Regions from separate parts of the Nonomuraea polychroma genome, predicted to be linked through region 2. Evidence: riboswitches for the same ligand, from Rfam matches in the RefSeq annotation. Region 2 holds a riboswitch; each other region holds the start of a gene.
The links. A riboswitch is a leader RNA that binds a small molecule or an ion and turns the genes downstream of it on or off. The one in region 2 is predicted to bind cyclic di-AMP.

Region 1 (7,746 bases), 1.0 Mb from region 2:
ACACGCTGGCCGGCCGCGGGCCACAGCGGCTCACCGTGCTCGCCGCCGGCGAGCAGGTCACGCAGCCGGCCATGACACAGATGGTGACCAAGCTGCAGCGTGACGGCTTGGTGGAGCGCCGGCCGGACCCGTCGGACAGCCGTGCGGTGCTCGTGCACATCACCGCGGCAGGTGCGGCCATCGTGGAGGGACGGCGGGCCGACCGCATCGCGCATCTCACAGAACTCGTCGGCCACCTGACGCCGGCGGAGTGGGCCGCCATCGTGGCCGCCCTGCCCGCCCTCGGACGACTGGTGGACGTCGACCGGCAACATGAACAGGAGAAAGGATCTTGACGTTCCCGCTGGAACCGGTAACCATCCATGTGCCCGACGAGGTGCTCGCCGACCTCCGGCAGCGACTGGAGTCAACTCGCTGGCCGGATGACGCAGGCAACGAGGACGGGCACTACGGCGTGACCCGCCCCTACCTGGAAGAGCTGGTCGAGTACTGGCGCGACGGCTACGACTGGCGCAAGGCCGAGGCGGCGATCAACGTCTACGAGCACTACCGCGTCGAGGTCGACGGCGTCCCGGTGCACTTCATGCGCAAGCCCGGAGCCGGCCCCGACCCCACGCCCTTGATCCTCACGCACGGCTGGCCCTGGACGTTCTGGCACTGGTCCAAGGTCATCGACCCGCTGGCCGACCCGGGGACCCACGGCGGCGACCCCGCCGAGGCGTTCGAGGTGATCGTTCCCTCCTTCCCCGGCTTCGGCTTCTCCAGCCCGCTGCCCGACCACCCGGACATGAACTTCTGGAAGGTCGCCGACCTGTGGCACACCCTCATGACCGGCATCCTCGGACACTCCAGGTACGCGGCGGCCGGCTGCGACGTCGGCGCCCTGGTCACCGGCCAGCTCGGCCACAAGTACGCCGACGAGTTGTACGGCATCCACATCGGCTCCGGCCAGAAGCTCACCCTGTTCAACGGCGACCGGGCCTGGGACCTCACCGGTGGCCTGCCCCTTCCCGACGGCCTCCCCGCCGACATCCGTGCCCGGCTCCTGGCGCTGGAAAAGCGGTTCGCCGTCCATCTGGCCGCGCACGTGCTCGCCCCGAGCACACTTGCCTACGGACTGACCGACTCGCCCGCCGGGATGCTCGCCTGGATCCTGGAACGCTGGGCGAACTGGAGCGACAACGGCGGCGACATCGAGACCGTCTTCACCAAGGACGACCTGCTCACCCACGCCATGATCTTCTGGGTGACCAACACGATCGGCACCTCGATCCGCACCTACGCCAACAACAACCGCTACCCCTGGACCCCGTCCCATGAGCGGCAGCCGGTCGTCGAGGCGCCCACCGGCATCACCTTCATCGGCTATGAGAACCCGCCCGGCGTCACCACCGACCAGCGCGTCCAGCACTTTCTCGGCAGCGACCGTGCCGGCTGGTACAACCTGGTCAACCTCACCGCCCACGACCGCGGCGGCCATTTCATCCCTTGGGAGATCCCCGACCAGTGGGTCGATGACCTGCGGCGAACCTTCCGCGGACGCCGATAGCCGAGCCGCGCCGCGGGTTCCGCTTTCGATCAGAAACCTGAAGGCAAACGGAGGTTGTCGATGAGTGGAGTGTCCGTGACGTGCGACCCCGCGAAGGTGGGATTCGATCCCGGGCAGCTGGCCAGCATCGATGACTACTTCGCCGCCGGCGTGGTGCCATGCTGCCGCTTGTAGGAGATCAGGATGGGGACGTCGGCCGGCGGGAGCGATGGGCTCGGCTCCAGCGCGAGTTCATCTCCAACCTCTCAAACCCGGGGCTCAGGCTGGAGGAGATGCAGCCATCGTCCATGGATCGCTGCCTATGGCGATGTTCGAACGCCGGGTGCGGGTATGCTTGGTCGGCGATCTTGCAGTTGCGGACCCGGCGCAACCCGACGGGCGGCCCGGAATGCTGGCGGAAGCGGAACCGCGCAAGCAGATGTGCTCACGCACCTCATCATTGATCGTCTTGGGGCGCCCCCCGCTCTATTTTGGGTCCCACGCGTCGAAACCCCCCGCTCGTTGAAGGCGTGGATGACATCGCGGACGTAGTCCTCGCGGACCTGGCATCAGCGTGGTGATGTCCTTGACCGTCTGGCCCTGGACGGACATCAGCACCACGATCGCCCGGCGGAGTTTCACCGGGTTCTTCGCGGTCCGGCTGATCCGTTGCAGCTTCCGGCCCTCCTCCATCGTGACCCACCGGACGAACACAGCCACTAACTGCTTGGCCTCGCCCGGCACGTAGGGCGGCGCCCTACCGACTCCTCTCGGTTAACGAACACACCGTCTCATGCTCCGGACGACCGATTTTAGATGGTTTACAACTCTTTGACCGTTTCGTTAGAGTTCGTCCCGCCTAATCCACTCACCGTTGTGTGGAGCCGGGGACCCAAGTTCTTTCTGGGGCGAATCGGCATCGCCGTAGGGCCACTTCCAGGCCCGAGCCCGTCAGCTAACCCGGTAGGCCGCATGGAAGGACAGCAATGTCTCGCATTGCCATCTGCCTGGCGGCAGCCATCGCCGGGATCACTCTGGCCGCTCCGGCCCAGGCCGCCCCCCACGACCCCACCACCCTGACCGGCCCCCAGGTCAAACGCATCCTGCAGAAGCGGCAGCCCACTCCCGCCTGGAAGGTCGCCCTCGACTTCGCCATGAAGAAGCGCGGCATCCCGTACGTCTGGGGAGGGACCAGCGACAGCGGCTACGACTGTTCCGGGCTCATGCTCAGGGCGTACAAGCACGCCGGGATCGAGTTGCCGCGCACCGCGGCGCAACAGTACAACGCGTTCTCCAGGAAGATCTCCTGGGACGACCTCAAGCCAGGTGACCTGGTCTTCTTCCACGGACTCGGGCACGTGGGGATGATCTCGAAGCCCGGCTACATGGTGCACGCACCGCGCAGCGGAGACGTGGTCAAAGAGGAACGGCTCTCCGACTGGCGCAGGGAGTCCTTCGTAGGCGCCGTACGGCCAGACCCCAAGGGCGTGCGGCTCTCCATCCAGCAACGCAAGACCCCCGCACCCTCGATGCTCACCGCCACTGTGTGACAACGGCGGCGGGGCGCGGGCCGACCGGCGTGCGGCTGGTCATCTCCGGCCGGCACGCCGGCTTGGTCGCCGCGCTCAAGCGCTCGTTCCAAGGCACGCCCATTAGCGCTGCCGGTCCACTTCGCTCGCAACTTGTCGGCGCACGTGCCCAAGACGCCGGTCCTGGTGCCGATCCTGTGCTCGTACTCCGACATGACAGCCCCCTGTGCGTAACGCACACGTATGTGCCTTTGTAGGCCGTTCAATCGCCGCCCGAGCAGATCGCCCGCCTCGACAAGGCCCTTACCGAGGCCGGGGAGCCGGGCCTGCTCACCGAGATCTGGCTCGTGGTCGATCCCAGCACCGGTCTGCCTCATGCCCAGGTGCCGTGCCTGACATTGCCAGCAAGCTGGTCATCCCGACAGGCAAGTACAAGGGCCAGCATCCCTCGGTGGCGAGCGTGTATCGCGTCCTGGCCGATGCCAACCGCGCCGGCGACGTAGCACCGACCGCCGACCGCGCCCTGATCGACCCTCGTGCGGTGGTGGTTTACTGGCCGAGATCAGCCGCGGGCACCACGGCGATCGTTACTTCGGCGGAGGTCCCGGCACCAGGCGAACGGTGTCGCCCGGCTGAGCTGGGGCGAGCTCGTGGGGATCGGCCGGGCGGGCGCTGTGCTAGAGGACGTCGTCTCAGTCAGCGTTGATCAATGACCGCGCGTGCCGAATCCTGACGCGGACGTGGCTGCCGATCGGTGGAAGCTCGGTGGCGAGCACGTCGCCGGGGTGCAGGCAGGTCAGCGGGCCGGTGGAGGTATCGACGTCGACGCGGGTGGCGATGCCGAGTGCGACGGTCCGGCGCAGCGTTCCGGTCACCACCTGTACATCATCGGTTTGGTCAGCGGGACCGTCGGATGGGTCGAGGACGAGCTGTGTGTGCTCGGGACGCGCCGCGAGTGTGTGCGTTCGGCCGGTGAGAACCGCTGGGAGGAGGTTGGTGAAGCCGAGCAGTCGGGCCGTGTCGGCGTCACTGGGGTGGTCCAGCACCTCGGCAGTCGGCCCGTGCTGGCGGATCCGGCCGTCGATCAGCAGCGCGGTGTCCTCAGCCAGGGCGAGGGCCTCCTGCCGGTCGTGGGTGACCAGGATCGTGGCGGTGGGCTGCCCGGTCAGCGCGGCGCGCAGGTCGGCGAGCAGGTCGGCGCGGGTAGTGCTGTCCAACCCGCTGAACGGCTCGTCGAGCAGCAGTACCCGAGGTCCGACCGCGAGTGCGCGGGTGATGCTGACCCGTTGAGCCTCGCCTATGGACAGGCTGCGGGCATCCCGGTCGGCGAGGGGCGCCAGGCCGAGCGCCTCGATCCACGGCCATGCGCGGATTCGGGCCTCGCGGCGGCTCATGCCGCGAAAACGCAGTCCGCTGATCACGTTGGCGGTCACCGTGCCGCGGCGCAGGATCGGCCGTTGCAGCACGGCCGCGATCGCGTCGCGCATCAGTGAACGCGTCGCGGGGCAGCCGTCGAGCAGGATCTGTCCGGTGACGCGGTGGCTACTGAGCAGGCCCAGCGCGCGCAGCAGGGTGGACTTGCCGGCGCCGTTGGGGCCGAGCACGGCCAGCGTGCGTCCCGACGCGACGTGCAACTCCGGGACGCTGAGCAGTTCCCGGCCGCCGGCGTGCACGCGCAGGTCTCGGCACCCGATCCCGGTGCTGAGGCCGCTCACCGCAGCACTGTCCGTCGCTGTTGCATCAGAGTCAGCGACAGATTCACGGCGAACGCGATCAGCAGCAAGATCATGCCGAACGCTATCGCGAGCGAGAACTGGCCCCGGCTGGTGGCCAGTACCGCAGCGGTGGTCAGCACCCGGGTCTGTCCAGCCAGGTTGCCCCCGACCATCTGCGCGGCCCCGACTTCACTGACCACCGCGCCGAACGCAGCCATTGCCCCGGCCAGCAGCGGCAACCTGGCCTCGCCCAGCAGTGCCGCGAACGCGCGGATCGAAGTCGCTCCCAGAGCCTGCATCTGAACCCGGAAGTCGGGATCGACCTGTTGCAGCGCGGCCGCGACCAGTGCAACCACGATCGGGGTGGCGATCGCGGCCTGAGCGATGACCATCGCGGTCGGGGTGTAGAGCAGCCCGAGCCCGCCCAGCGGCCCGCTGCGCCACAGCAGCACGGTGACGAACAGGCCGACCACTACCGGCGGCATGCCCATCCCTGTATTGGCTGCCGCCAGGACGATCCGCCGGCCCGGGAAGCGTGCCAGCGCCAGGGCCGCGCCCAGCGGCAATCCGATCAGCAGGGCGATCGCGGTTGCGGTCAACGAGACTCGCAGGGTCAGCATGATGATCGACCAGCTGTCCTGATCCCCGGAGAGCAGCAATCCGATCGCGTCTATCAGCCCGTCGAGCAGCACGTCCATCAAATAGCTCCCCGGCCAGGCTCACTGGCCCAGTTTCGCCTCGTCCGCGCCCGCGTCCGGGGTGAACAATGGTTGGCCGAACTTCGCTCCCCCGAACGCACCGATGAGCCGCTGCGCGGGCGGGGAGACGATCCAGTCGGCGAATGCCTTCGCTCCGTCGGGCTGTACCCGATCGCCTGCTTTCTTGGTCATCTCGATGACGTGGTAGATGTTGAGCAGGCCCGGATCGCCCTCGCTGAGCACCTCCAGCGCCAGGGTGCCGCGCTGGGTGAGATAGGTGGCCCGGTCCGACATGGTGTAGGCGGCCTTCTCGCTGGCGATCCGCAGGGTCTCGCCCATGCCTTGCCCGGTGGACTGGTACCAGGATCCGCCTGGGGTCACCGCGGCCTTGGACCAGAGGTCCTTCTCCTTGGCATGCGTACCTGACTCATCGCCCCGGGAGATGAACGCCGCCCGTGCGGCCGCGATCTTCTTCATCGCCTCTACGCTCTTCGTGCCTCGTATCGTGGCCGGGTCGGCCCGTGGACCGATCAGCACGAAGTCGTTGTGCATCACCAGCCGTCGCGAGCCGGCGCTGCCCTCGGCCACGAACTTCGCCTCCGCTGCGGGGGAATGCACCAGTAGCACGTCGGCCTCCCCGCGACGGCCCAGTTCGATGGCCTGGCCACTACCGACCGCCAGGGCCTTGACCTGCCAGCCGCTGTCGCGGGTAAACGCCGGCAACAGCTCATCGAGCAGCCCGCTGTCCTGAGTGCTGGTCGTGGTGGCCAAGATCAGCGACTTCTCCGCCGAAGGGTTTGACACTGGCCCGCTGGAGGAGGGGACGGTCCCGCAGCCGGCCAGTAAGACCGTCCCGACCCACGCGCAAATGACCAAGAGCCTGCTACTTATCACTGTGGCCCTATCTGTGCTACTTCAGAGCAGTGCAAGTGTAAATTATCCAAGCGTGACCCGATATCGGGAGATTTGCATTGACCTCGCCCACCGGATAAGCGCGGGGACCCTCCACCCTGGCGACGAACTGCCAGGGGTCCGCGATCTCGCCCAGCAGTGGCACACCACGGCCTCCACCGTCAGCCGGGCACAGCGCCGGCTGGCCGACGCCGGAATGCTGGAGCTGGCCGACCGCCGCCGCGCACGCATAGCCCCCGGCGCTGCACTCGCTGCCCGGCGTTTCCTGCACGCGGACTCGGTTTTCACCCTCGCCGGCAGCGACGATCCCGCTCTCGACGTCCTCGCCGGCGCGCTGGACGGGAAGCTGAAAATCGTCACGCGCGAGGGCAGTGTCGCCGGCCTCAGCGCGGTGCGTCAGGGCCACGCTGACGGCGCCGCGATCCATCTGCTGCACCACACCGGGGTCTACAACGCGCCTTTCGCGCTCGGCGTGCTGCGCGGCCTGGAACCGCACCTGATCCACCTCTGGCGACGCGAGCAAGGGCTGATCGTGCCGCCCGGCAACCCCCACCGCATCACCGGCATCGCCGATCTCGCAGAGAGGCGGGTCTCGACCCGACGCCCAGGCACCGGGACTCGAATCCTTCTGGACCGGCTGCTCCTGGCCGCCAGTCACGACCCGGACAGACTCCGGGGACCACAGGTCGGCTCCCATCTCGAGGTTGCCCTGGCCGTCGCCACCGGCACTGTCGATGTCGGCCTCGGAGTCCGCTCGGCTGCTACCGACCTGGACCTCGAGTTCATTCCTCTGGCGTGGGAGGACTTCGACATCGCGCTGGTCGGGCACGCCCTCGACTCGGCTGCTCATCTCATCGCCGCACTACGCACGCCGGCCCTGCGTGACAGGATCTCGTCACTGGGCGGCTACGACACCTCAAGGTCTGGCGACGTCACGGAACTAGCGGTTGCCGGTCCAGGAGTCGAGGCCTAGGGCAAGGCCGTCGAGGGTGCCTGATTGGCTGACGAACGCACATCGACAGCGCCCTCGGTTTGGGCTGAGCTTCCCCCCGTAGCACAGACACCTGAGGTGAGGTCACTCAGCGGTGTCTGACGGCCTGTAGAGGCCCTCGAACGTGACAGGGCTGTGCATTCCGATGCTGGAATGGCGTCGGTATGGATTGTACCAGCATTCGATCCATTCGAAGATGGCGTTGGCCAGTTCTTCGCGGGTTTTCCAGATTCTGGCATCGAGAAGCTCGAGCTGCATCGTTCCCCAGAACGATTCCATCATCGCATTGTCGTAGCAATCGCCCACTGTTCCCATGGAACCGAGCAAGCCCGCATCCCGCAGCCGCTTGCCAAAGACCCAAGACGTATATTGC
Region 2 (7,746 bases):
ACCACACGGCCAAAACGCCCGCATATGGGGAGTTAGAGATCATGCTCTGGATGTTCCAGCATTCGGAACACCCTGGAGACGATCATGCGCTTATGGCGGTCGCCGGGGTCCAAGGCGAACGGCATAAGCGCATGGTCGTGGGTCGGCTCTGTCGTCAGTGAGCCGCCTCGTACTTCTCGACGACGGTGGAGGCGATACGGCCTCGTTCGCTGACCGGGAGCCCGTGGGCCTTGGCCCACTGACGGATCTCGGAGCTCTTCTCCCTGCTCATCGCACGGCTACCGCCCCGCCCACGACGACGCGTGGAGGCGGCACCTGCCCGGCGCGCGTTCTGCACGAAAGGCGTGAGCGCGTCCCTCAGCTTCTTGGCGTTAAGGTCGCTGAGGTCAATCTCATAGGAGGAGCCGTCAATAGCGAAGCTGACCGTCTCATTGGCCTCGCCCCCATCGAGGTCATCGATGAGAATCTCCTGGATCTGCTTGGCCATCTACGCAATCCTTTCGCGGGCATTGTTTCATTCGCCGTGCCAAACATATACCCGGAAAGGCGCTGAGACAATTCAGCGCTGCAGGGATTCGGCTGACTAGCCGATCAGTTCTGCTTCTCGGCCGGATCCTGGCCGTTACGGTGGCGCCTGGGCCCCTCGGCGCGGAGCAACTTCACTACGCCAAAGATGAAGGCTCCGCCGACCACGACCGGAGGGATGAGCGCTGACAATACGTCTGTAAGGGCTTCCATTCGTCCTCGCCTCCACGGCTAGCGGGGTTTCGGGGGCGCTATATGAGCGCGTGCGCGGCCCGGAGGAGCGCGACAGGCCTCATGAGCGCAAGGCGACAACCGCCCGCACCCGACCATAGCTGCACACAGATGCGCTGCGTGCGCCAGGGGCGCCAACATCCGGCAACCCGGACGACCCATAGCCTAATGCCAGTCTCTCCAGGCTCCTTACCGGATCAAGCGAAATTTTTGCGAAAAGGCATCAGCGCAGGTACGGAAGGCTCAGCGAAGATCTTTTACGACGCGCGTTCCGGCCAGCCTGTCATGCGGTCCCCGCTCCAGCGGCTTGTCGATCAGGATGAGCAGGCCGACGCCGAACAGCAGCATTCCAGCCAGCAGATTGACCACTGGAATGCCCATGAGCATGAGCGGCCCCGGATAGACCAGGGTCCGTTTGAGCGCGGCAGACGGCGGAAGCTTCGCCGGGGCCAGACGAATCCGCATGATCGCCTTGCCGAACGTGCGGCCGTACCGGGAATGAGCGCGCCAGTCGTAGGCCGCATAAGCCAGTCCCGCCGCGAACCACGCGCACACGCCGGGCAGTCGGCCGCCGAAGACGTCCAAGACCCCGACAGTTCGAAAGATGGCCCAGAGCGCGATGAACAGAATGTAATAGAAGACCCCGAAGACGAGCGCTTCAATGAGGCGGGCGGCGAGCCGTTCCCACCATTCCGCCGGCCGTGCGTCCGCTCTCGGCGGCGTCCCGGCCATAACCTCCACCTCGCGTCGGGACTACGGGTCTCTCTCATTTTGGTACGGCCCCGCGGGCAAAACATAGGGGCCGGCGGGAAGCCGGCCCCTATGTTTACGCGAGGGAGGACTACTTGATCTTGACCACCACGGTACGCCCGAACTTGTCGGCGAACGTCTGCTGCAGTGGCTTGTCCCACAGCATGGAGGCGCCGTTCAGGGCGCACACGAGGGGGGCGAGCAGAACTCCGAGGGGCAGCCAGTAGAGGATGTAGCCGCCCCACGTCCCGAGCGCGCGCTTGAGCGCCGCGTCGTTGGGGATGCCGCCAGGCGGCACGGGGCCTCCGACCTGGACGACCTTGATGCCCATGATCATCTTGCCGATCGTCTGACCCTTCGTCTTGTGCATGAAGAAGTCGTAGCCGACGTAAACGGCAGTCAGGGCGAGCGCTATCAGGATGCCGAGGACGAACGAACCGACCAAGCCTGAGGTCACTCCGGTGGTCGAGTCATAGCTCGCAGCGAAGATGAGCGTGAAGACGATCGAAATCACGACCATCACGATGCCGAAGAGCACACCGTCGATGAGCCTGGCCACCAACCGCTGCCACCACTCCGCCAGCGGAGCGGGCGCGCCCGGCGGCTGCACGCCGACCGGCTGCCCGTAAGGCTGGCCGTACCCAGGCTGACCGTAGGCGGCCTGCTGCGGCTGCCCGTAGGCCTGACCGTACTGCTGCTGGTCGCCATACTGCTGCTGGCCGTATTGCGGCTGCTGGGCGTAGCCGGGCTGGGACTGCGGCTGCTGACCATAGCCCTGCTGCCCGTAACCCTGCTGCTGGCCGTAGCCAGGCTGGGACTGGGGCTGCTGACCGTAACCCTGCTGGCCATAGTCCGGCTGGGACTGCGGTTGCTGGCCATAGCTCTGCTGCTGGCCATAGCTCTGCTGCTGGCCGTAACCCTGCTGACCGTAGTCCGGCTGCGCCTGCGGCTGCTGACCGTATCCCTGCTGCTGGGCCCCATACTGCCCGGACGACGGCTGCTGACCGTAGCCCGGCTGGGACGGCGGCTGCTGACCATAGCCAGGCTGGGACTGCGGCTGCTGCCCGTAAGCCTGCTGCTGACCGTAGTCCGGCTGGGACTGCGGCTGCTGCCCGTAAGCCTGCTGCTGACCGTAGTCCGGCTGGGACTGCGGCTGCTGCCCGTAAGCCTGCTGCTGACCGTAGTCCGGCTGAGACTGCGCCTGCTGCCCGTAACCGTGCTGCTGACCGTAGTCCGGCTGAGACTGCGCCTGCTGCCCGTAAGCCTGCTGCTGACCGTAGTCCGGCTGAGACTGCGCCTGCTGCCCGTACTGCGGCTGCTGACCGTATTGCTGTTGCTGGCCGTAGCCCTGCTGGTCGTATTGCTGTTGCTGACCATAGCCTTGCTGCTGGCCGTATTGGGGTTGCTGGCCGTAGCCCTGCTGCTGGCCATAGCCCTGCTGGCCATACTGGGGCTGCTGCCCATAGGCGTCGTCCGCCCGGTAGCCGACCACAGTGACGTCGGGATCCGGTTCGCCGGGGTGGCGACCCGCGTTCTGCTGCCCGTACTGAGGCACAGAGTTCTCGCCGGATTCGTCCTGTGGATACGGCGGCTGTCCGGTGCTCACCGTGTCACCTCGCTTCGAGTGCGCATGTGGCACGTGTCAGGACACATGCCTGTGCTGCCCAACGTATCGACATAGGTATCAACAATCACCTTTCCAGCTAGTCAAGGTCTGCGTCATCCGATGTCAGATGGAGCAGCATGCGGGTGTTGCCCAGGGTGTTCGGCTTCACGTGTTCCAGGTCGAGGAACTCCGCGACACCCTCGTCGTACGAGGCCAGCAGTTCGGCGTAGACCTCAGGTGAGACCGGCGTGCCCTGGATCGGCTGGAAGCCGTGCCTGGCGAAGAAGTCCACCTCAAAGGTCAGGCAGAATACACGCCGCAGACCCAGATCGTTTGCCTGCCGTATGAGTGCCGAGACGATCCGGTGGCCGATGCCCATGCCGCGGCACTCCGGATCGACGGCCACCGTGCGGATCTCCGCGAGATCCTCCCACAGGACATGGAGCGCGCCACAGCCGACGACCCGCCCGCTCAGCTCGGCCACCCAGAACTCCTGTACGTCCTCGTACAGGGTCACCGTGGTCTTCTCCAGGATCCGGGGGCCGGCGCCCGCGTAGATGTCGACCAGGCGCCTGATCGAGCGCACGTCGGGCGTGCGGGCACGCCGGACCACCACCGCGGTCTCCGGCGTCGTCAGTTCGGCCACCTGCTCCATGGCTCTCCAGAGTACAGATGTCATTACGGCTCGGCCCTAACTCCGACGTCCGGCCCCATCCGGTGACCACCCGTCAGCCACATGCGCACCAGCCCGGCGTCTTCCGGCGTTCGGCGGAAGTAATGACAAAGAGGACATAAAGTCTCTTCTGTACGGTTGATCACGAGATCACCTTGTGACCCCTCAGTTGTGAAACCTCTACAGATCGAGCAGTTCTGGTTGAGCACGAACCCGGAGTGCATTAGTGTCCAGCGACAACGTTCCCCGCGTGTCGCACGCGGGCGATACGCCCAATTCCCGCATGGGGAGCCGGGGACCCGCCGGTGGCAAGCTCCGCACGCCACCACTGGGGTGAATCCGAGTTCTTCGGTAGGGCTGCTCCGGCCCGAACCCGTCAGCTAACCCGGTAGGCGTCAACGAGAGGAGCTGGTTGGTGAAGCGCACGCACGGCCGTGGGGGGAAGTCGGCGGGCAGGCATGCCCGCCCTCCGGAACGGGCCCGGCTCTCGCGCCTACTCGGTGTGGTGAGTCTCACAGTGGCCGCGCTTCTGTTCGCCATCCCCGCCGGTTCTGCGTCCGCGGACCCGGAGCCCTCGCTCAAGGAGCTTTCCGACCAGGTCGAGAAGCTGCATGTCGAGATCGAGACGCTGACGGAGCAGTACAACGGCCAGCGGGAGAAGTACAAGATCGCCAAGAAGGCCGCCGACGCCGCCCAGAAGACGCTGGCCGACAGCGAGGCCGGTCTCGCCGCCAAGCGGGCCAAGGCCGCCCTGCTCGCCCAGAACGCCTACATCACCGGCGGTCTGAGCCGGGCGCTCGCGTTCACCTCGTCCACCGACCCGAAAAAGTTCCTCGACCAGGCGGCGACGACGTACGCGCTGGAGCAGCAGCAGGGTGAGCAGGTCAACCAGCTCGCCAAGGCCATGGACGCCGCCAACCGCGCCAGGGCCGGCGCCAAGACCCGCATGGAGGAGCTGCAGAAGATCGTCGCGGATCTCGACGGCAAGCGGGACAAGATCACCAAGCTTGTGGCCAAGACAGAGAGCAGCCTGTTCAGGCGGGCCATGGGCGAGGCCGGCCGGCCCGGCACCCGCGCGGTGCGCATCAACCTGCCGATCCCCGGCAACGGCAAGGCGGCCCAGGCCGCCAGGTGGGCGCTGACCCAGCAGCTCAAGCCGTACGTCTGGGGCGCCGAGGGCCCCAGCTCCTACGACTGCTCAGGCCTGGTGATGGCGGCCTTCCAGCGGGTGGGCATCTCGCTGCCGCACTACACCGGCGACCAGTGGACCGCCGGACGGCACATCGACAGGTCCGAGCTGCGCGCGGGCGACCTCGTGTTCTTCTACAGCGACCTGCACCACGTCGGCATCTACCTGGGTGGGGGCATGATGGTGCACGCCCCGCGGACCGGTGATGTCGTGCGCGTCGCGTCCATCGCGAACCGGCCGTACGCGGGCGCGGTGCGCATCGCCGACTAGGCGCCGGCGTCAGATCAGCTGGCGCCGCGCCGCCCAGGCCACGGCCTCGATCCCCGTGGCCACCCCGATGCGGTCGCAGATCCCCCGTAACCGCCTGCGTACGGTCCGTCCGCTGATCTCCAGACGTCTGCCCACGCGATCGACCGTGACCCCCTTGGCCAGCTCCGCCAGCAACGCCAGATCAGCATGGCTCAGCGCGACGCCTTCAGTGAGCACATCCATCGGGAGCCCTCCCCCCCAACAGCAGAACTCGGACCTCACAACGGGCCAAAGCCGCTCGTCTCGCAGACGGTAAACGCATCCAGGAAAGGTCGTCAAGCGCAAGAATCTTCGCACTTGACGGGCACTATTGACATGATCCGTTATATGTGACGTACTCGCGATATGGCGGCCACACCGTCGTCACAATGAGCGATCTCGTTGAACGGTTCCGTGGGTCCCACCCGGGGGCCGATGGGCCCGGCCGAGGTCTTGGGTTTTGACCCCAACGACCTGACTCTCTGCGTGAGCCATACGCCCGCTATCGCGAGATGAGCGCGTGCGGCGCGATCTTCCGCGCCCGTGCCGGGCTGGCCGTCGCCACCACCCGCGAGCTGTGCGGAGCGATGCCCCGCGACCCCCGCCGCGGCCGGGGCTCCGGCCCGCAGACGGAAAAGATCCAGGTCAGCCGGTTGCATCGCCCCTCTCGGCGGACCCGCCCGACCGCTCCATGGTCAGCAAGACATCCACACCGCACATGGTCGAACGGCTCCGCTCCCGCATCGAGGCGATCATCGCTGAGCCGATCGGCGCGTTGCCGGAGGAGGCGGAACTGGTTTCCGGCTTCGCCTGCCCGACTGCCCGTCATGGTCATCACCGAGACGCTGGGGGTGCCTCCAGAGAACCGCGAGCGGTTCCGCGGCTGGAACGAGATCTTGGCTCGCGCCTTGACCGGATGCTTACAGACGAGCTCGTGTCGGACACCGGCCGGGCAGAAGAGAGTTTCACGACTCCTTCCGCGACCTCATCGCGGCAGGCAGGCCGGCACGGCTCGGTGAGGACTTCGTGAGCGCTCTGGCGTGCGTCGAGGGCTCACCGAGACCGAGGTGCCGGGCACGGGACGAGCGTGGGCGGCACGCCGGGGCCAGAGGGCGCCCGGCCGCGCCCTCGTCTCAGCGGGTGGGCTTGACCAGCGGGAACAGGATCGTCTCGCGGATGTTCTTGCCGGTGAAGGCCATGATCATCCGGTCGATGCCGGCGCCCATGCCACCCGTCGGCGGCATCGCGTATTCCAGCGCCTGCAGGAAGTCCTCGTCGAGCTGCATGGCCTCCGGGTCGCCGCCGGCCGCGAGCAGGGACTGCTCCATCAGACGGTGGCGCTGGTCGATCGGGTCGTTGAGCTCCGAGTAGGCCGTGCCCAGCTCGGTGCCGAAGCCGATCAGGTCCCACTTCTCCGTCAGCAGCGGGTTGTCCCGGTGCAGGCGGGCGAGCGGCGAGGTCTCCAGCGGGTAGTCCATGACGAACGTGGGCTGGATGAGCGTGTGCTCGACCAGGGCCTCGAAGAGCTCCTGCACGAGCTTGCCCGAGCCCCACTTCGGGTCCCAGTGGATCTCGCGCCGGTCGGCGATCTTGCGGAGCTCCTCCAGCGTGGTGGAGGTCGTGATCTCCTCGCCCACGGCCTCCGACACCGCGCCGTAGAGCGTGATGCGCGGCCACTCGGCGAGGCCGAGGTCCACCTCGACGCCGTCGTGCACGACCACGGACGTGTCCAGCGCGGCCACGACGGCCTTCTGGTACATCCGCTGCGTCAGGTCCGCCATGTCGTTGTAGTCGAGGTAGGTGCCGTAGGCCTCGACCATGGTGAACTCGGGATTGTGCGTGGAGTCCGCGCCCTCGTTGCGGAAGTTGCGGTTGACCTCGAAAACCTTCTCGATGCCGCCGACCACGAGCCGCTTCAGATAGAGCTCGATCGCGATGCGGAGGTAGAGCTCCATGTCGTAGGCGTTGATGTGGGTCTTGAACGGCCGGGCTGTCGCGCCGCCGTGGATGGGCTGCAACATCGGCGTCTCGACCTCGAGGTAGCCCTCCTCGTGCCAGAAGTCGCGCACCGCGCGCACGGTGGCGCTGCGGATGCGGGCCATCTTCCTGGCCTCGTCGTTGACGATGAGGTCGACGTAGCGCTGGCGGACGCGGGCCTCCGGGTCGGTGAGACCGACGTGCTTCTCCGGAAGCGGACGCAGGCACTTGGCGGTGATCTGCCAGCTTTCCGCGAGGATGGACAGCTCGCCCCGGCGCGAGGTGATGACCTCGCCGATCACGCCGACGTGGTCGCCCAGGTCGACGTCGCGCTTCCAGCGTGCGAGCGACTCCTCGCCGACCTTGTCGAGCGAGATCATGACCTGCAGGTCGGCCTCGCCGTCCCTGAGCGTGGCGAAGCAGAGCTTGCCGCCCACGCGGCTGAGCATGACGCGGCCCGCGACCGCGACCGTGTCACCGGTGGCGGCGTCGGGCTCCAGGGCCTGG
Region 3 (7,746 bases), 6.4 Mb from region 2:
CGGCGATCCCGGCACGCTCCAGCTCGGCCCTCAAGGTGGCCGCACTGGTGGTCTTGACCGCCTGGTGGCGGCTCAGCCGACGACCGGCCCCATGGCAGGCCGAAGCGAACGCCGGCCCGCCCGGCACTCCGGCCAGCACGTACGACCCCACCCCCATAGACCCAGGCACCAGCACCGGCTGCCCGACCGGCCGCAGGTCGGGCGGCAGGTCCGCGTGGCCGGGGGGCAGCGCCAGCGTCGCGCCCTTGCGGTGCACGCACAGCCGCCGCGTCCCGCCGTCCACCTGGTGGGTCTCCAGCTTGGCGAGGTTGTGCGACACGTCGTACAGCAGGGTCAGGTCGCCGTGGCCCGTGACGCGGTCGAAGGCCTGGCGCGCGGCCTGGCCGAGCAGTTGCCGGTTGGCCCTGCCGTAGTTGGCGGCCGCCGCCATCGCCGCGAGGTAGGCCCGTCCCTCGTGCGACTCGACCGGCGCACAGGCCAGCTGCCGGTCAGGCACGCTGATGCCGTACCTGGTCATCGCCGCCTGCATGGTCTTCACGGCGTCGGTGCAGATCTGGTGGCCCAGCCCGCGCGACCCCGTGTGGATCATCACGCACACCCGGCCCTGCCACAGCCCGTACGCCTCGGCGATCTCCTCGTCGTACACGTCGGCGACGGCCTCGACCTCCAGGAAATGGTTGCCCGAGCCGAGGCTGCCGACCTGCTGCAGGCCGCGCTCCCGCGCCCGGGAGCCGATTCCGGCCGGATCGGCGTCGGCCACCGCGCCCCGGTCCTCGCAGCGCTCCAGGTCGCCGGGCTCGCCGTGGCCGCGCTCGACGGCGTACCGGGCGCCGCCGGCCAGGATGTTCTCCAGCTCGGCCTGGCTGTGCAGCCGCCACACCGCGCCCTTGCGCATGCCGCGCGGGACCGACACGTCGAGGGCGTCCATCAGCTTGTCCAGGCGTGGCCGCAGGTCGTCCACGTGCAGGTCGGCGAGCAGCAGCCGGACGCCGCAGGAGATGTCGAACCCCACCCCGCCCGGCGAGACCACCCCGCCCGCGGCCACGTCGGTGGCCGCCACGCCGCCGATCGGGAACCCGTACCCCCAGTGCATGTCGGGCATCGCGTAGGCGGCCTCCACGATCCCGCGCAGCGTCGCCACCGCCGCGACCTGGGCCAGCGCCTGATCCTCCGACGGGTCCGGCAGCAGCTCCCGGGTCGCGAAGACCACGCCCGGCACCCGCATGCCGCCCTCGGGCTCGATCCGCCACCGGTACGGCCGCTCCTCGACCAGTTGCACCATCACAGTCACCTTGCCGTCTCGCCCTCCCGCCCCGCCTACCCACACACCCGCCGGAGAACGCCGCCGATGCCAGGTGAGCGTCTGCGATTCTCTGTGTTGACCTGAGGATTTCGGGCAAATCGGGTGGGCGCGGCCTGGCGGGCCGCCTGCGTAGTCTCCCAGGAGGAGTACGGGGGTGGCCGCGACGTGGTGGAAGCCGGTCCGGTGGTGAGGATCGCGTGCAAGACCTGTACGTTCCGCGGGTGGGCGGGTCGTCTGGGGTGCTTGGCCCGCCGGACGCTGTCCATTCCCGGTGGGGAGTGGGGCGGGCGCCGTGCGCCGGTCGGGCACACGGCTGGAGGTCTTTGAAGCGCGGGTGGGGCGTTTCGAGGTGGGCCGGTTCTTGGATCTGTCCCGCGTCTCTGGGCGGGGGTGCGGGTCGGTTCGGGTGCGGCGGGCGCGGCGGGCGGCCCGGGTCGCCTTGCGAGGGCGGCGGGCGGCTGGAGGCCCGCGACCGGCTCGGCGGATCCCCCGGCGGCGACGCCGATGGCTTGGCGGGATGTCGTGCGTAAGTCAGGGCGATTGGGGATGATCTCATCATGACGGTAATCGGCGCGATTTTTCGCCCCCAAAACCCGCCAGAGCGCTTGCGCTCTGTGGCCCGTGCGGCCGATGAAGCGGGCCTGGAGGAGCTGTGGCTCTGGGAGGACTGCTTCCTGGAGAGCGGGATCGCCGCCGCGGCGGCCGCGCTGGCCTGGACCGACCGGTTGCGCGTCGGGATCGGGGTGTTGCCCGTGCCGCTGCGCAACGTCGCCCTGACGGCCATGGAGATCGCCACTTTGCACCGGCTTTTCCCTGGCCGGGTATCGGTGGGTGTCGGGCATGGGGTGCAGGACTGGATGGCGCAGGTGGGGGAGCGGGTGGAATCGCCGCTGACGCTCCTACGCGAGCATCTCGACGTGCTCGGTGCGCTGCTGCGTGGCCAGGAGGTCACCACGCGGGGCCGGTACGTTCAGCTCGACGCGGTTGCCCTCGGCTGGCCGCCGCCCACGCCGCCGCTGGTGCTCGCCGCCGCCTCGGGACCGCGCACGCTGCGGCTCGCCGGGGAGGCGGCCGATGGCACCATCCTGCACGCTGGCATGCCCCTTGACCTGGTACGGCAGGCGCGGCAGCTTGTGGACGAGGGCGCGGAGGCGTCGGGCCGTACGGAGCGGCACCTGTTGATCTCCTACGTCCAGATTCACGGCAACGACCGGGAAGCGGCCGTTGAGATGGCGCGGGAGCGGGCCCGGGCCGGCGCCGATCACGTGGTGCTCGAGCCTGCGCGCGATGAGCCCGACCCTGAGGGATTCGTACGGATGGCCGCCGAGGTCGGCTCCGTGGTCGGCAAGGATTGACGATCGCGCCCCGGAGGCCCCGGCGCGGCCGGGCCAACTGCGTAGAACGGTTGCCGACTCTCGTTGTCCAGGCCCAGCGCCAAGGGTGTGGGTGCCGAGAATTGCGTCGCCTGATTTGACGGGAGCTCTCTGAAAAGAGAACGATTGCTCGTTGAGCAAACGCGCCGTGCACCTATATGACTACGTGCAGGATCTTGTTGTGCATGGGTGGACGTTAAGCCAAGCAGAACGACATGGCGAAGCCGTTACGCCTCTCGTCGAAGCGTTGGCTCTCGGCCAGGAACTCCCGGAGTACACGAGCGAGATATCCAAGAGTGTCGTTCCGTTGCTGTACGAGGCGCATCGGGCAAGCCTCGCAAGGTCGACCGGCCTCTCAGGCCCTGACAGGACGTCCATAGACGGTGAGATCGACGAATAGGCGGACTCTCCCCGAAACGGAGGAACAGTCGCGCTAGGCTCCGGCGCCGGCGTCGATCGTGTTGGCGGAGCCGGTCACGGCTCGTAGGTGGCGCGAAATGGTGCCGCCAGCCATGGTTGCCCGGCGTGATGCCGTCGTACAGAAGAGCCAGCATCTGCCTCGCGATGCATCCGCCGCCGAGCCGGTAGGAGCCGCTGCCTTCGATCCGCGTGTCCGCGGCGCAGTTGCGCCACGCCTTCATGGTGGTGACGCCTTCGGCGCTCAGTCCCGCGGATGATGTGGAAGCGGCGCCGATGTCATTGGCCGTCACCTTGGCCCCACCAGCCGCTGCGGCCCCCCGAAACCGGAAGTGCGTCGCCGATGGCTGATCGATGACCGCCCCAAGCCGGTCCATTTGCGGGATCAGGCTTCCGTGCCGACCCGGATTGATTTCATCGCGCCCGCTTGCCCTTGGTTCCGTTGTCGGCGAGACCGCCGGGGCTCGGCGTTTGCCTGCGCACCGTCCGCGCGGCGACGCGCGGCACGGTGTGGCGTGCCGCGCGTCGAAGGACTCTGGTTACTTACGGCCCAGGGCGCGGAGCTGGTCCGAGTGAACAGCGGAGACGTTCTGGTCCACGGGGCTGTCGGTGTACTGATGGATGGTCCACCTCTTCCAAGGCGCGGGCGGCGTGACCGTGCCTTTGGCCTTGCCGTAGTGGGCGACCCACAACGGATACTGGCCGAGGCCTTGACCGTACGTATTGGCGAAGTTCCAACTGGAGTAGAACAGCGGGGTGATCCCGGTCTTGGCCTTCACTCGCTCCAGCCACTTCTTGGCCCAGGCGTTGACGTCGGCGACGGATTGGCCGTCGGTGGTCTCCAGGTCCAGGGCCAGGAGGTCACCTGGCTTGGCCGGCTGCTTGTTCACCACGGACAGGAAGAAGTCTGCCTCGACGATGGGGTCGTTGGCCGGATGGCCGTAGTGGTAGGCGCCGCGCACGATGTTCCGCTTGGCCATCTCGGTCCAGTGGCGGACGAAGGCGCGGTCGGTGAAATCGCTACCCTCGGTCGCCTTGACGATGCCGAACTTGGCGCCGCTGGCGGCCCAGTCGTGCGTCGCCTGGTAGTTGGAGACGTCCTGACCGTAGGGGAGGTCGTTGGCGTGCGCGGGATCGGCGACGGACGTAGCCGCTACGGCGGTGGTCATGGCCAGCAACGCCGTTGCCGCGAGCCTGCGCGGCATGCCCGGGGCGACCATATGGCTGGCCACTCGGGCGAAGTTGATTTTTGGGGTGGAGTTGAGACGATGATCGGCCATCGGTAGGGAGTTCTCCTTGCTTCCATACCGCTTACCGGGTTAGCTGACGGGTTCGGGCGTGGAAGCTGCCCTATGGCACGCCGGTGCCAATTCACCCCAAGGAAGTACGGTGGGTCCCCGGTTCCGCCCGTGGGCGGATTCAGCGGTCACAGATGAGCCTGTGATGTCATGCGATGGTCAAAACAACGACCGGACAAACCGGACGTATGCGGCAAAAGATAACGCACTAACCAAAGGCGTGACAAGTTGGCAAACTTCTAGTCGGAGAGACTGTCTGCCGTGCGGCTGACTCCTTGGGTTCAAGGAGGATTTGTGAAGAACACTTCGCCGCTGCCCGACTCCATGACCGCGGATACACCGGGACGGTAAGCGAACATCCCTAACTCGGGGGCGTGCCGGCCAGGCTTCTCGACGTGGGTGAGAGGCCTCCGGCGTACGACGCGATAGACGTCAGGGTGCTGTCGCATACCGTTCATGGGTCGGAGTTACGCCGGCCCGAGCGACCCGTGCGTCAAGCCCAAGAGCGTCGCCTGCAAGGCCAAGCGCAAGCAGGAGGCAGAAGCCGCACTGACGAGCCGCGCAGGCGGAGGTGGATCGGCAACTCCAGCTCCTCATCGACGCGATTCCGGCCGTCGCGAAGATCTCCGCTGACGAGCTCGGTATCACTGCGGGAATCCAGCGTTTCACCAGCGGCGATCTGGGTGCCTGCGGGGAGACCGCGCTGAACATCCTCGGCTCCCAGGCCGGTGGACCGGCGCTGAACGCGGCGTGCCCCATCAGCCGTCCGAAGAGCAGAACCCATCGAAGAGGTCGACGTCGGCGATCGCGTCCTGGCCACCGACCCGGAAACCGGCCAGGTCCGAGCCGAACCGGTGACCGCGGTGATCACGAGCAAGGGCGCGAAGAACCTCGTCCGGATCACAGTGGACACCGACGGCGTGACTCGGCGTGCGATCATCCGGCCGTGATGGAGGTGCTTGCAGCGTTCGTGCGCGAGCTTTCCCTCTCGCCCAAGTCAACACCCATGACAGTGACGGGCACGGGCAGGTCGAGAAGGCGGCGGCATCGCTGAAGGCAACCTCACTCGCGCCCGCCTGGCGACCGCGGATCTGTCAGACGCGATCCTCGACGAGGCCAGGCTCACTGATGCGCTGATCACGGGGGCAGCCTTCGACCGCACAGAACTGGACGGTGTGCTTGACCTGCCTGACGTGGCAGGAAGCCGACGCCATCAGGGCGACGGCCGCGACGACGATCAGCGATCGTGGCGGCGCGGCGGCGGGTCGCCCTCGACAGCGTCCGGTTCGACCTCGTCCTACAGGATCGGGATCAGGGGTTGCGTACCTTGCGAGCGGCAGTCAGGTAGGCAGCCGCCGCCCCGAAGACCAGCAGCGCGGTCCAGACGTTGAAGCGCAGCCCGAGGATGTGGGGGGCTGGATCGATGCGCAGCCACTCGATCCAGGCGCGACCTGCGGTGTAGGCCGCGACGTACAGCGCGAACGTCCGGCCGCGCTCGAGCTGGAAGCGCCGCTCGGCCCAGACGACGAAGCCGGCCACGCCCAGGTTCCACAGCGACTCGTAGAGGAAGGCCGGATGGTAGGTGGCCGTGGACTCCATGCCCGGCGGCCGGTGGGTGGGGTCGATCTCCAGCGCCCAAGGCAGTGTGGTCGGCCCGCCGTACAGCTCCTGGTTGAACCAGTTCCCCCAGCGGGCGATCGCCTGCCCGAGCGCGATCCCGGGTGCGGCGGCGTCGGCGAAGTCGCGCAGCGCGATGCCGCGCCGGCGGCAGGCCAGCCATGCGCCCACAGCGCCACCGGCGACGGCGCCCCAGATGCTGATTCCGCCCTCCCAGATCGCGAAAGCACGCAGGGGGTCCTTGCCGGGACCGAAGTACTGCTGCCAGTCGGTGGCCACGTGGTAGAGCCGGGCGCCGACGATGCCGAACGGCACGGCCCAGGTGGCGATGTCCCCGACCGCGCCGTGCCTGCCGCCGCGGGCGGACCAGCGGCGCTGGGTCACCCAGATGCCGACGGCGATGGCGAGCACCATCAGAAGGGAGTAAGCGCGGATAGGGAGCGGGCCGAGGTGCCAGACGGCTTGGGACGGGCTGGGGATGGCTGTCACGCCGTCGAGTCTGGTTTCCGTACGGCTGCGCGCACATCGAGCAGGACACCGATCGCAAGGTCAGTCGACTGGTTGATGCCGAGCCGACGGGCGGCTGATTATCGTCGGTGCCGTGGAGTCCTGGGAGCGGTCGCGGCGCCGGTGGCAGCACGCCTTCTTCGCCTCCTGGCTGGTGCTGACCTCGGCCGGACCTCTGATGGAGGTGGGTCAGGTCCTCCCGGTCTTGTTGGTGGGCGGCCTGGCCGCGTGGTACGCGGCGTGGTTCGTGCTGCGGACGCCGCCCTCGGGCGATGTGCCCCTGCCGTATGTGCTCGGCGGCGGGTTGCTCTGGCTGGGGCTGTTCGCCGTCGACTCCTCCTTCCTGGTGGTCTGCCTGAGCGTGCTCGTGCCGTACTGCATGGACGCCGTGCGCGTCGGGCTGGTCGCGGTGGTGTCGTGCGCCGGAGGCTGGTTGTGGCATCGCTACCACGAGAGCGGGTCGATCACCTGGACCGAGATCGCCATCACCGCGCTGATCGCGATCAGCGCGGCCACCGCGGTCGGGTACTTCTATTCGGTGGCCCGGCAGAGCGCCGAGCGCCAGCGGCTCATCGACCGGCTGCAGGCCGCGCAGGAGGCGCGGGCGGTGGCCGAGCGGCAGGCGGGCGTGGCAGCCGAGCGGCAGCGGTTGGCCCGCGACATCCACGACAGCCTGACCCAGGGGTTCGCCAGCGTGGTGATGCTGCTGGAGGCGGCGCAAGAGACGTCGCCGGACAACAAGCACCTGACCCAGGCGTTACGGGCGGCCAGGGAGAACCTTGCGGAAAGCCGCCGGGTGGTGCGGGCGCTGCGACCCGGCGAGCTCGACGAGGGCGGCCTGCCGGAGGCCCTGCGGCGGCTGTCCGGCCGCCTGGCCGACGAGACCGGCATCGAGGCGCACACCGTGATCACCGGGACGCTGCGGCCCCTGGACGCGCACGCCCAGGCGGAGCTGCTGCGCGTGGCGCAGGAGGCGGTCGCCAATGTTCGCCGCCATGCCCGCGCCGAGCAGGTTACGCTGACCCTGTCGTACATGGAGGACCTGGTCGTGCTGGATGTTCACGACGACGGCGACGGCTTCGATCCCGAGCGGGCCGCCTCCGGCCACGGCCTGTTGATCATGCTCGAGCGGATGGAGCAACTCGGCGGCACGTTACTCGTGGAGAGCACATCGGGGGAGGGCACCACGGTCGTGGCCAGCCTCCCGGCGGTGGCGCGATGACCGTCCGCG
Region 4 (7,746 bases), 7.1 Mb from region 2:
CCGACGCCTCCAGGAACACGATCCCGAGCCCCTCCACGTCCACCCCGCCCCACCGGGTACGGCACGGCATCGCGAACACGTCGGCGGCCGCGTAGTAACCGGGCAGGCTCGCGGCCGGCACCGTGCCGGTGAACCTGATCGACTCGTGCCCGGCCGCCAGCCGCTCCAGCGTGCGCCGGTAGGGCCCGCCGCCGACCAGCAGGAGGACGGCGTCGGGCACCGCTCGCAGCACCTGAGGCCAGGCCCTGAGGAGCTGGTCCTGGCCCTTGCGCGGCACCAGCCGCGACACGCACGCCACCACCGGCCTCCCTTGCAGGCCCAGCTCGGCCTTGGGCGCGTCGGGGCGGAACAGGCCGGCGTCCACGCCGGGCGCGAGCCGTACGAGCTTGGCCGGCGGGACGGCCGCGACGAGCCGCTGCCGCGTGTAATCCCCCAGATACGTGACCACGTCGGCGTGCTCGCCGATCCTGCGCAACACGGTGCGGAAGCCCGGCGCGCTCGCCCACGACGCCTCGTGGCCGTGGGTGAGCATCACCACGCGCCGCGCGCCCGCCCTGCGCAGGTGCGGCGCGAGCAGGCCGAGCGGCGCCGCGGCCCCGAACACGACGGTGCCCGCCTCGTGCTCGGCCACCAGCCGGGCCGCGCGGCGCGCCACGGCCGGGGTCGGCAGCATGAGCCGGGTCGGATGCCGCACCACCCGGTACGGCTGGCGCCGGTCGAAGTCGGCGCAGCCCGGCCAGGTGGGGGCGTAGACGGTCACGCCCGGTGTGCGCAGCGCGAGCCCGTGCACGAACGACTGGATGCCGCCCGGCCTGGGCGGGAAGTCGTTGGTGACGATGACCACATTGGTCACGGCACCGGGATGCCGTTCAGCTTCGCCCATGCGCGGGCCATGGCGATGCGCTGAGGGCTCGTGGGATGCGAGGCATAGAGCACATATTCCACCGCATCCGGCGACAAGTCGGAAATATTGGTCACTGCCAGGCGTTTCTGCATCTTTATGAACGTGGCCGGGTCCCTGGTGAGGTCCAGGGCGTGGACGTCGGCCCGGGCCTCGACGTGGCGGCTGACCACGTTCTCCGCGGGTCCGATGAGCAGTGAGCCCAGGCTCAACAGGCCCATCACCGCGCCCACCGCACGGGGGTCGGCGATCGAGGTGACGCCGACACGGCGGCGTAGCCGGTCGAAGACCAGGAACAGCAGCACCGCGCCCAAGGCGGCGTTCAGGCCGCTGAGGAGCGTGCCGGAGAGCACGTCGTTGTCCTTGGCGTGGCCCAGCTCGTGCGCCACCACCAGCTCCACCTCCGGCTGCGGGGCCTTGAGCAGCGTGTCGTAGACGACGATGCGGCGGGTGGCGCCGAAACCGGAGACGTACGCGTTGAGCGCCGTCGTCCGGCGCGAGGCGTCGGCCACCAGCACATCCTCCACGGGCACGCCGTCCCGCGCGGCCATGGCCAGCAGGTTCTGGCGCAGCGAGCCCTGCTGCATGGGGGTGAACTCGTTGAACAGCGGCTCGAACACCACGGGATACACGAACGACGCCACCACCGCCAGCGCGAAGGCCCCCACGGCGGCCGGGATCCACCAGCGCCGCAGCTTCCGGGCCAGCGCGACGAGCACGAGCAGCATCAGGCAGGCGATGACCGTCTCCACGCCCGTGCTCTTGAGCTGGTCGACGGTCCAGGACCCCCAGTCCTGGGTGGACAGGCCGAATTCGCGCAGCAGCGTCTCGAACCACATCGCGAGCGGCCACCGGATCAGCTCGGTGATCGCCGTGATGACGACGACGCCCAGGATCACCCGCAACCACCACGGACCCCTCAGCCGGCCCACCGCCTTCGCCCCGATCGGGGTGGCCACCAGGACGCCGATGATGATGATCGTCAGGCCGAGGGACAGGTAGCTCGGGAGGGTGGTGACCGCGTCGAACGCCTGCGCTCTGGCGATCTGGGCGGCGGTGAAGTCGCGGGCCGGGTCGGGCGGCCCGGCGGCCAGCACCTGCCAGGGGGTGGTGAAGGCGGCCACGGCCAGGATGAAGGCTCCCAGCAGCGTCGCCGCGACCGCCGCCTCCCACCGCAACCGCCTTCCTCCGCCACCGGCATCCTGCCCACCGCCCCGGCCCGCGCCAGGCCCCCGATCGTCCCCCGCACCCCGCCACCCCCGGGCGCTTCCGCCCGCGCTCCGGTCGTGGCCCGCACTCCGATCGTCACCCGCGCTCCGGTCACCGCCCGCGCTGCGATCCCCGCCCGTACTGCGGTCATGGCCCGCGCTGGGATCGCCCGTCGACACCGGGCCTGCAAGCCTCGCCGTCTCTGGTCCTGCGTCGTCCGTGTCGTGCCGTTCGCTCATCTGCCTCCCCCTCTTACGCGAGCTGGTCCCGCACGTACGCGCGCCACCGTGCCGTCAGCGTGGCCGCGGAGAGCCCGAGCGAGGCGAGCGCCCGATCGACGCCGGCCGCCTGGGCTTCACGGTAGAACCTCACCAGCGTCTCCTCACCGAACCGATCGGCGAGGAAGCGACACGCCAGCCAGGCCTCCTGGTACGCCCGTGCGAGCCGCACAGGGTCCCCGCCATCCGCCGCGAAGGCCGCAGGCCCGGGCAATTCGCTCGGCACCCGCCCGGCCCGCACCTCGTCGCCCAGTTCGGCGGCGGCTGTCCGCACGGGCAGCCCCGCGTCCCGGTAGCCCACGTAATCGGCGAACCCCTCGTAGAGCCAGACGGGCAGGTCCCCGGTGCCCGCCACGACATGGGTGAGCTCGTGCGCGAGCACGACATCCTTCCCCGTCGCGTTGAGCCGCGCGAAGACCTCGGGAACGACGATCACCCGGCCGCCGTCGGCCACCGCGGCCAGCCCGTCGACCCGTTCCACTCCGGCCAGCCCGGCCGCCTCGCGGGCGGACTCGGGCACGACGACCAGCGGCCGCACAGACCGCCCGAGGACGTCCGAGACCCGCCGCCCGGCCGTGTCGGCCCGCCGCGCCAGCTCGTCGAGCGTGCCGGGCGGGGCGTGGTGGCCGACGACGAGGGAACGCGTTCCGCGGGCCAGGACGACGCCCTCGCGCCACAGGTCGCGTGCTTCCGGGGGAAGGAAGGGGGATTCGGGGACCGGGGCGCTGGCGGGGGCGAGGGTGAGGAGCAGGAGTCCGGCCACCACGGCTCGTCGGCTCACCTGCTCGGACACGATGCCCGATCGTAGCCGGGGCCGCTGTGCCACTGAGACGGCCCACTGGGCGTCGTCACGGCGGCCCGCCGGTGAAGGGCTCAGAAAGCGTCTCCCTGGAAGGCCCTCAGCCCTGTGCGGCGGTTGGGGGAAGGTGGCTTGCCGTAAAGAGAGAGAAAGAAAGAAGAGGGCCCCGATGAGATCGGGACCCTCTTTCTTTTCACAAGCCGGGACGAACCGCGCCGACGAAGGACGCCTTGCGCCAGCTGCTCAGCTTGTCGACACGCACCCGCTCACCTGTCCGCGGGGAGTGGAGCATCTTGCCGTTGCCGACATACATGCCGACGTGACCGAGACCCCTGAAGAACATCAGGTCGCCTGGCTGGAGATTCTTCCAGGAGACCTTCCGCTTGATGCCGGCGAACTGGCTGGCCGCCACGCGGGGGATCTTCACCCCGGCCTTCTTCCAGGCGTACTGGGTCAGGCCGGAGCAGTCGAACGCACCAGGGCCCGTGGCCCCATACCGGTACGGGTCACCGATCTGGTTCCTGGCCGCGGCGACGGCCTTTTCGGCCTTCGCCTTCTGCCGGGCAATCCTGAGTGCTGCGGCCGACTTCGCGGACTTGGCGACGGAAACCGCCTTAGCCGTGGAGGTGCCGGCCGCATCGCTGGTCGTCGCCGCCTGCGCCGCCGGGGCATGGAGGATCAAACCTCCGGCCGTCACGGTCATGGTTAGCGCTACGCCACTCAGGGCAATACGGGACAGACGAGGGTTTTGCAGGGAGGTAGACAGGATTTCTCCTTGGGTCTTCCACGAACGCCTACCGGGTTAGCTGACGGATTCGGGCCTGGAAGTCGCCCTACGGCGCGATACGCGCCGATTCACCCCTGATCCCGTGAAGGGATCGATGGTTCCCCGGCTCCGTGCCTCCTGGCTGCACGGACTCGGCAGGTCGCCGTCCGATGTTCTGTTCGACAAGGGGACGTACGGCGGCGACCGGCGGATCTTTGTCTGGCTCACATCGGAGGGACCGATGTGAGTTCGCGGCGGCATGGCGTGTCACCGCGACGCCAGAAGCTACGCCGAAACGTCAAGGATCGGCAAAGCGCGAGTCAGGTTGTAAAGATCCGACAAAGGGTCCAGTCAGGGCTAAAACCCCTGCTGGAACGCCAGATTCAGTTATGCGATTGTGACCCTTCTCACAATTGACGGCACATGGTCGTGTAAGGTCACAATTGTCACTTTGGTCACATCGTCCGCGCGGTCATCCTGAAGCCCGTGGGCGGGAGCGCTCCCGCAGCGAGGCGGTCCCGTTCGATGCGCCACAGCTCCTCGACGATGTCGGCGCTGCCGCCCTCTGCCAGCTTTCCGCCGAGATATCGCGACAGGTACGGCTCCCGCCGCACGCTCGTGACCTCGAACCGCTCCTCGAGGGCGGCGAGCATCTCGGCCGCGGGCGTGTGGTCCGCGTGCGCCTCGCGCCACCGTTCGACCGGATCATGACCTATGCGGCCGGGCTCGCGGGTGAAATCCGCCACACCGGCGGCGGCGAGCAACGATCCGGCGTCGTAGAACCATGTGGCGGCGGCCCGGTCGGCCCAATCCCAGGCGAACTCGTCCACCAGCAGGAGTCCACCGTCCACGAGCAGCGTGCGCACGCGGTCCAGCGCCGCCTCGAGCGGGTGCAGGTGATGCAGCGAGAGCGACATGACGACCACATCGAACAACGATCCGTCGTCGTAGCCGCGGACAGCCGACCCGGGGTGGGCGCCGCCCGGCCCGGGGGCGGCGGCATCCGGGCCGGGGGCGGCGGCATCCGGCCCGGGGGCGGCGGCATCCGGCCCGGGGGCGGCGGCATCCGGCCCGGGGGCGGCGACGTCCGGATATTTCACGATGTCGGCCTGGATGGCCGGCACCCCTGCGGCCCGTGCCGCGTCGACGGCCTCCTGCGAGATGTCGATCGCGGTGACCTCGTGGCCGCGCCTCATCAACTCGGCCGCCAGCTCGCCACGCCCGCACCCGACGTCCAGCACCCGCTGCGGCTCCCTCGGGAGCACCTCACTCAGCCATGCGTACTGGTGGTTGTCCACCGTCTCTGTCTCCATAGAGCCGAGCATGACCGGCCCCAGCCATGCACACCACTGCGGGTTGGGCATGGAACCCATAAGCTGAGTGCATGCTTGACCTCTGGTCGCTGAAGGTGCTGGTGGAGGTCGGGAGGCTGGGGTCGTTCTCGGCGGCGGCCGAGGAGCTGTCGATGACGCAGCCCGCCGTCTCCCGGCAGATCGCCACGCTGGAGCGGCACACGGGCGTTCGGCTGTTCGAACGGCTGCCGCGTGGCGTCCGGCCGACGGATGCCGGGCGGGCGGCGCTGGAGCAGGCGGACGAGGTGCTCCGCGGGATGAGGCTCTTCGAGACGCGGATGCGGGCCTTCGCGACGGCCGAGGCGGGGCGGGTCCGGGTGTCGGCGTTCCCGAGCGCGGCGACCAGCTACCTTCCCGACCGATTCCGCTCGTTCGCGGCCCGGCATCCCGACGTCGAGCTCTCCCTCACAGTCCGCTCCGGCGAGCATGACCCGTGCGCCGCTGTACTGGACGGTGAGGCCGACATCGCTCTCCTGACCTCCTGGGACACGCCCGGCCCTCCGGGGACGGCCGGGGTGGTCCTCACGCCGCTGCACGAGGACGAGCTGCTGGTCGCGCTGGCGGTCTCCCATCCGCTGGCGAAGGGGCGCCGGGTGCGGTTGCTGGACCTGGCGGAAGATCCGTGGATCGACGGCACGCATCCCGACTGCCTCGGCCCCATTGCCCGGCTCGAGGCGGCGCTGGGCCGGGCGCCGCGGATCAGCCACGTGTGCGACGACTGGAACGGCAGGCAGGGGCTGGTGGCGGCGGGGGTGGGCGTGATGTTGTATCCGTCGATCGCGGGCTACTCGGCCATCCGCCCCGACATCCGGCTCCTGACACCCTCGCCGTCCCTGCCCTCCCGCACCATCCTCGCCGCCACCCTCCCCCCATCGGACCGCCCTCCGGCCGTCTCCGCCTTCCTGACCATGTTGACTTCGCCGCCACCCGCGCCATGAGCGGGTCCCGCGGCCGGCACATCAGCAGGCGCCAACGCCAGCGGCCAGGTGCACGACCACGAAGCCCTGCGGTCCACCCGCGCGCACAGCGCCAGGACTGTAGGTCTGGCGGGGCGAGTCAGGCAGAGACGCGACGAGTAGGGCACCTGCCCGCGCACAACCACCCAACGCTGCGCTGCCCACGCGCAGACAGCTGAGCCCTCAGGCTGGGGCGGGTCGCAGGCCGGGCGGCGGGGCGGATCAGGCCGGGCCAGCCGACGCAGGACCGACCAGACCGAGGCATGCCACGCCAGGCCGGCCCCCTGAGGCAGGGACGGGCCGGTGAGGTCGCGGGGCTGACGACCAGGCCAGGCAGGCCGAACGGGCCGGGCCGACCGCGTCAGGGCGGAGGGAGAGGCCAGGCGAAGCCGAACAGGCCAGGTGACGCGGGCCAGGCCGGGGCAGAGGGCGGGGTGATCAGGCCGGGGCGGAGCGAAGCGACCACGGTGGGGGTGGGTTATGGGCGGACGGCGCCTTGGAGGTTGCGGCCGTAGGAGGAGAGTTTGACGATCTTGACGACGTCCCCGGTTTGCGGCGCGTGCACGATCTCCCCGTTACCGGCATAGATGCTGACGTGCCCCAGCCCTTCACTGAAGATGAGGTCACCAGGCTGCAGATCGTTCAAATCCACCTTCCGGCCGGCCCCCCACGCCCATTGCTGCCACGTCGTGCGAGGAAGCGAAACACCCGCGGCCCGCCACGCCGCCTGGGTCAACCCGGAGCAGTCCCACCCGCCAGGCCCCGTACCCCCATACACGTACGGCTTCCCGACCTGCGCGTACGCGAACTTCAGCACCGCCGCCGCGTTCCCCGACGCCGGCCCCGTGTACTTGATGCCGACGCTGTTGGGGTTCCCGGGGTTGTAGGCGCCCAGCTTCCTCAGGATCTTCTTCTGCTCGGCGATCAGCTTGAGGATCTCCGCGCGCTCCTTCTCGACCGCGTCGCGTTCCTTCTCCGCCGCCTCGAGCGCCTCCTGCGCCTTGTCGCGCTCGGCCTTGAGCCCGCGGTTCTCCCGGTCGAAGGCGGCGAGCTTCTCCGCCCGTTCCTTCGACATCTGCCCGGCCGACGCCATCCGCGCCAGGAAGTCGTCAGGGTTGTCCGCGCCCACGAGCCCGGGCCAGGAAGTGACGTCGCCTCCGAGCCGGTAGGTGTCGACGGCGATGTTGATCACCTGGGCGCGCAGGTCCGCGACCGTCTCCAGCTTGCGCTTGTAGTTGTCGTTCAGCTTGCCGTAGGTGCTCTTGGCCTTCTTGTAGCGTTCCGTCGCCGTGTTGTACTGGTCGACGACCTTGTCGGCCTTGTCGTTGAGCTTTTCGAGCTTGGCCTTCGCCTGGCTGAGGGTGGGTTTGGGATCAGCGACGGCCGCTCCCATGGGGGACAGCACCAGCCCGATCGCGATACCCGCGGCCACCGGCACCCGGCCAAACCTCACTGCGTCGCCTCCCAGGGATAACATCTGGGGCG

Region 1: it holds a riboswitch for cyclic di-AMP, as region 2 does, so the genes downstream of both, EDD27_RS57460 (C40 family peptidase) here and EDD27_RS57290 (C40 family peptidase) in region 2, are expected to answer to the same signal.
Region 3: it holds a riboswitch for cyclic di-AMP, as region 2 does, so the genes downstream of both, EDD27_RS11620 (glycoside hydrolase family 25 protein) here and EDD27_RS57290 (C40 family peptidase) in region 2, are expected to answer to the same signal.
Region 4: it holds a riboswitch for cyclic di-AMP, as region 2 does, so the genes downstream of both, EDD27_RS08485 (C40 family peptidase) here and EDD27_RS57290 (C40 family peptidase) in region 2, are expected to answer to the same signal.

Annotation. Positions count from the first base shown of each region.
Region 1 covers NZ_SAUN01000001.1:10,105,092-10,112,837, reverse strand. The annotation lists gene EDD27_RS46925 (MarR family winged helix-turn-helix transcriptional regulator) at 1-335, shown strand, start outside; gene EDD27_RS46920 (epoxide hydrolase family protein) at 332-1,549, shown strand; gene EDD27_RS59120 (zinc-ribbon domain-containing protein) at 1,708-1,992, shown strand; cyclic di-AMP (ydaO/yuaA leader) riboswitch at 2,375-2,512, shown strand; gene EDD27_RS57460 (C40 family peptidase) at 2,515-3,078, shown strand; partial or broken gene EDD27_RS57455 (transposase) at 3,066-3,231, shown strand; gene EDD27_RS46890 (ABC transporter ATP-binding protein) at 3,750-4,772, opposite strand; gene EDD27_RS46885 (ABC transporter permease) at 4,769-5,470, opposite strand; gene EDD27_RS46880 (ABC transporter substrate-binding protein) at 5,492-6,274, opposite strand; gene EDD27_RS46875 (substrate-binding domain-containing protein) at 6,417-7,355, shown strand; one part of gene EDD27_RS46870 (IS3 family transposase) at 7,458-7,746, opposite strand, start outside.
Region 2 covers NZ_SAUN01000001.1:9,069,079-9,076,824, forward strand. The annotation lists gene EDD27_RS41685 (histone-like nucleoid-structuring protein Lsr2) at 155-487, opposite strand; gene EDD27_RS41690 (RDD family protein) at 1,000-1,488, opposite strand; gene EDD27_RS55995 (RDD family protein) at 1,598-3,112, opposite strand; gene EDD27_RS41710 (amino-acid N-acetyltransferase) at 3,210-3,767, opposite strand; cyclic di-AMP (ydaO/yuaA leader) riboswitch at 4,045-4,195, shown strand; gene EDD27_RS57290 (C40 family peptidase) at 4,291-5,244, shown strand; gene EDD27_RS41720 (helix-turn-helix domain-containing protein) at 5,254-5,466, opposite strand; gene lysX (bifunctional lysylphosphatidylglycerol synthetase/lysine--tRNA ligase LysX) at 6,396-7,746, opposite strand, start outside.
Region 3 covers NZ_SAUN01000001.1:2,628,866-2,636,611, forward strand. The annotation lists gene EDD27_RS11610 (RtcB family protein) at 1-1,282, opposite strand, end outside; gene EDD27_RS11615 (LLM class flavin-dependent oxidoreductase) at 1,918-2,658, shown strand; gene EDD27_RS11620 (glycoside hydrolase family 25 protein) at 3,633-4,373, opposite strand; cyclic di-AMP (ydaO/yuaA leader) riboswitch at 4,387-4,528, opposite strand; gene EDD27_RS58615 (pentapeptide repeat-containing protein) at 5,468-5,782, shown strand; gene lgt (prolipoprotein diacylglyceryl transferase) at 5,703-6,497, opposite strand; gene EDD27_RS11635 (sensor histidine kinase) at 6,610-7,737, shown strand; gene EDD27_RS11640 (response regulator) at 7,734-7,746, shown strand, end outside.
Region 4 covers NZ_SAUN01000001.1:1,921,707-1,929,452, reverse strand. The annotation lists gene EDD27_RS08500 (glycosyltransferase family 4 protein) at 1-853, opposite strand, end outside; gene EDD27_RS08495 (M48 family metallopeptidase) at 850-2,079, opposite strand; gene EDD27_RS08490 (gluzincin family metallopeptidase) at 2,363-3,181, opposite strand; gene EDD27_RS08485 (C40 family peptidase) at 3,381-3,890, opposite strand; cyclic di-AMP (ydaO/yuaA leader) riboswitch at 3,964-4,121, opposite strand; gene EDD27_RS08480 (class I SAM-dependent methyltransferase) at 4,409-5,266, opposite strand; gene EDD27_RS08475 (LysR family transcriptional regulator) at 5,338-6,243, shown strand; gene EDD27_RS08470 (C40 family peptidase) at 6,740-7,714, opposite strand.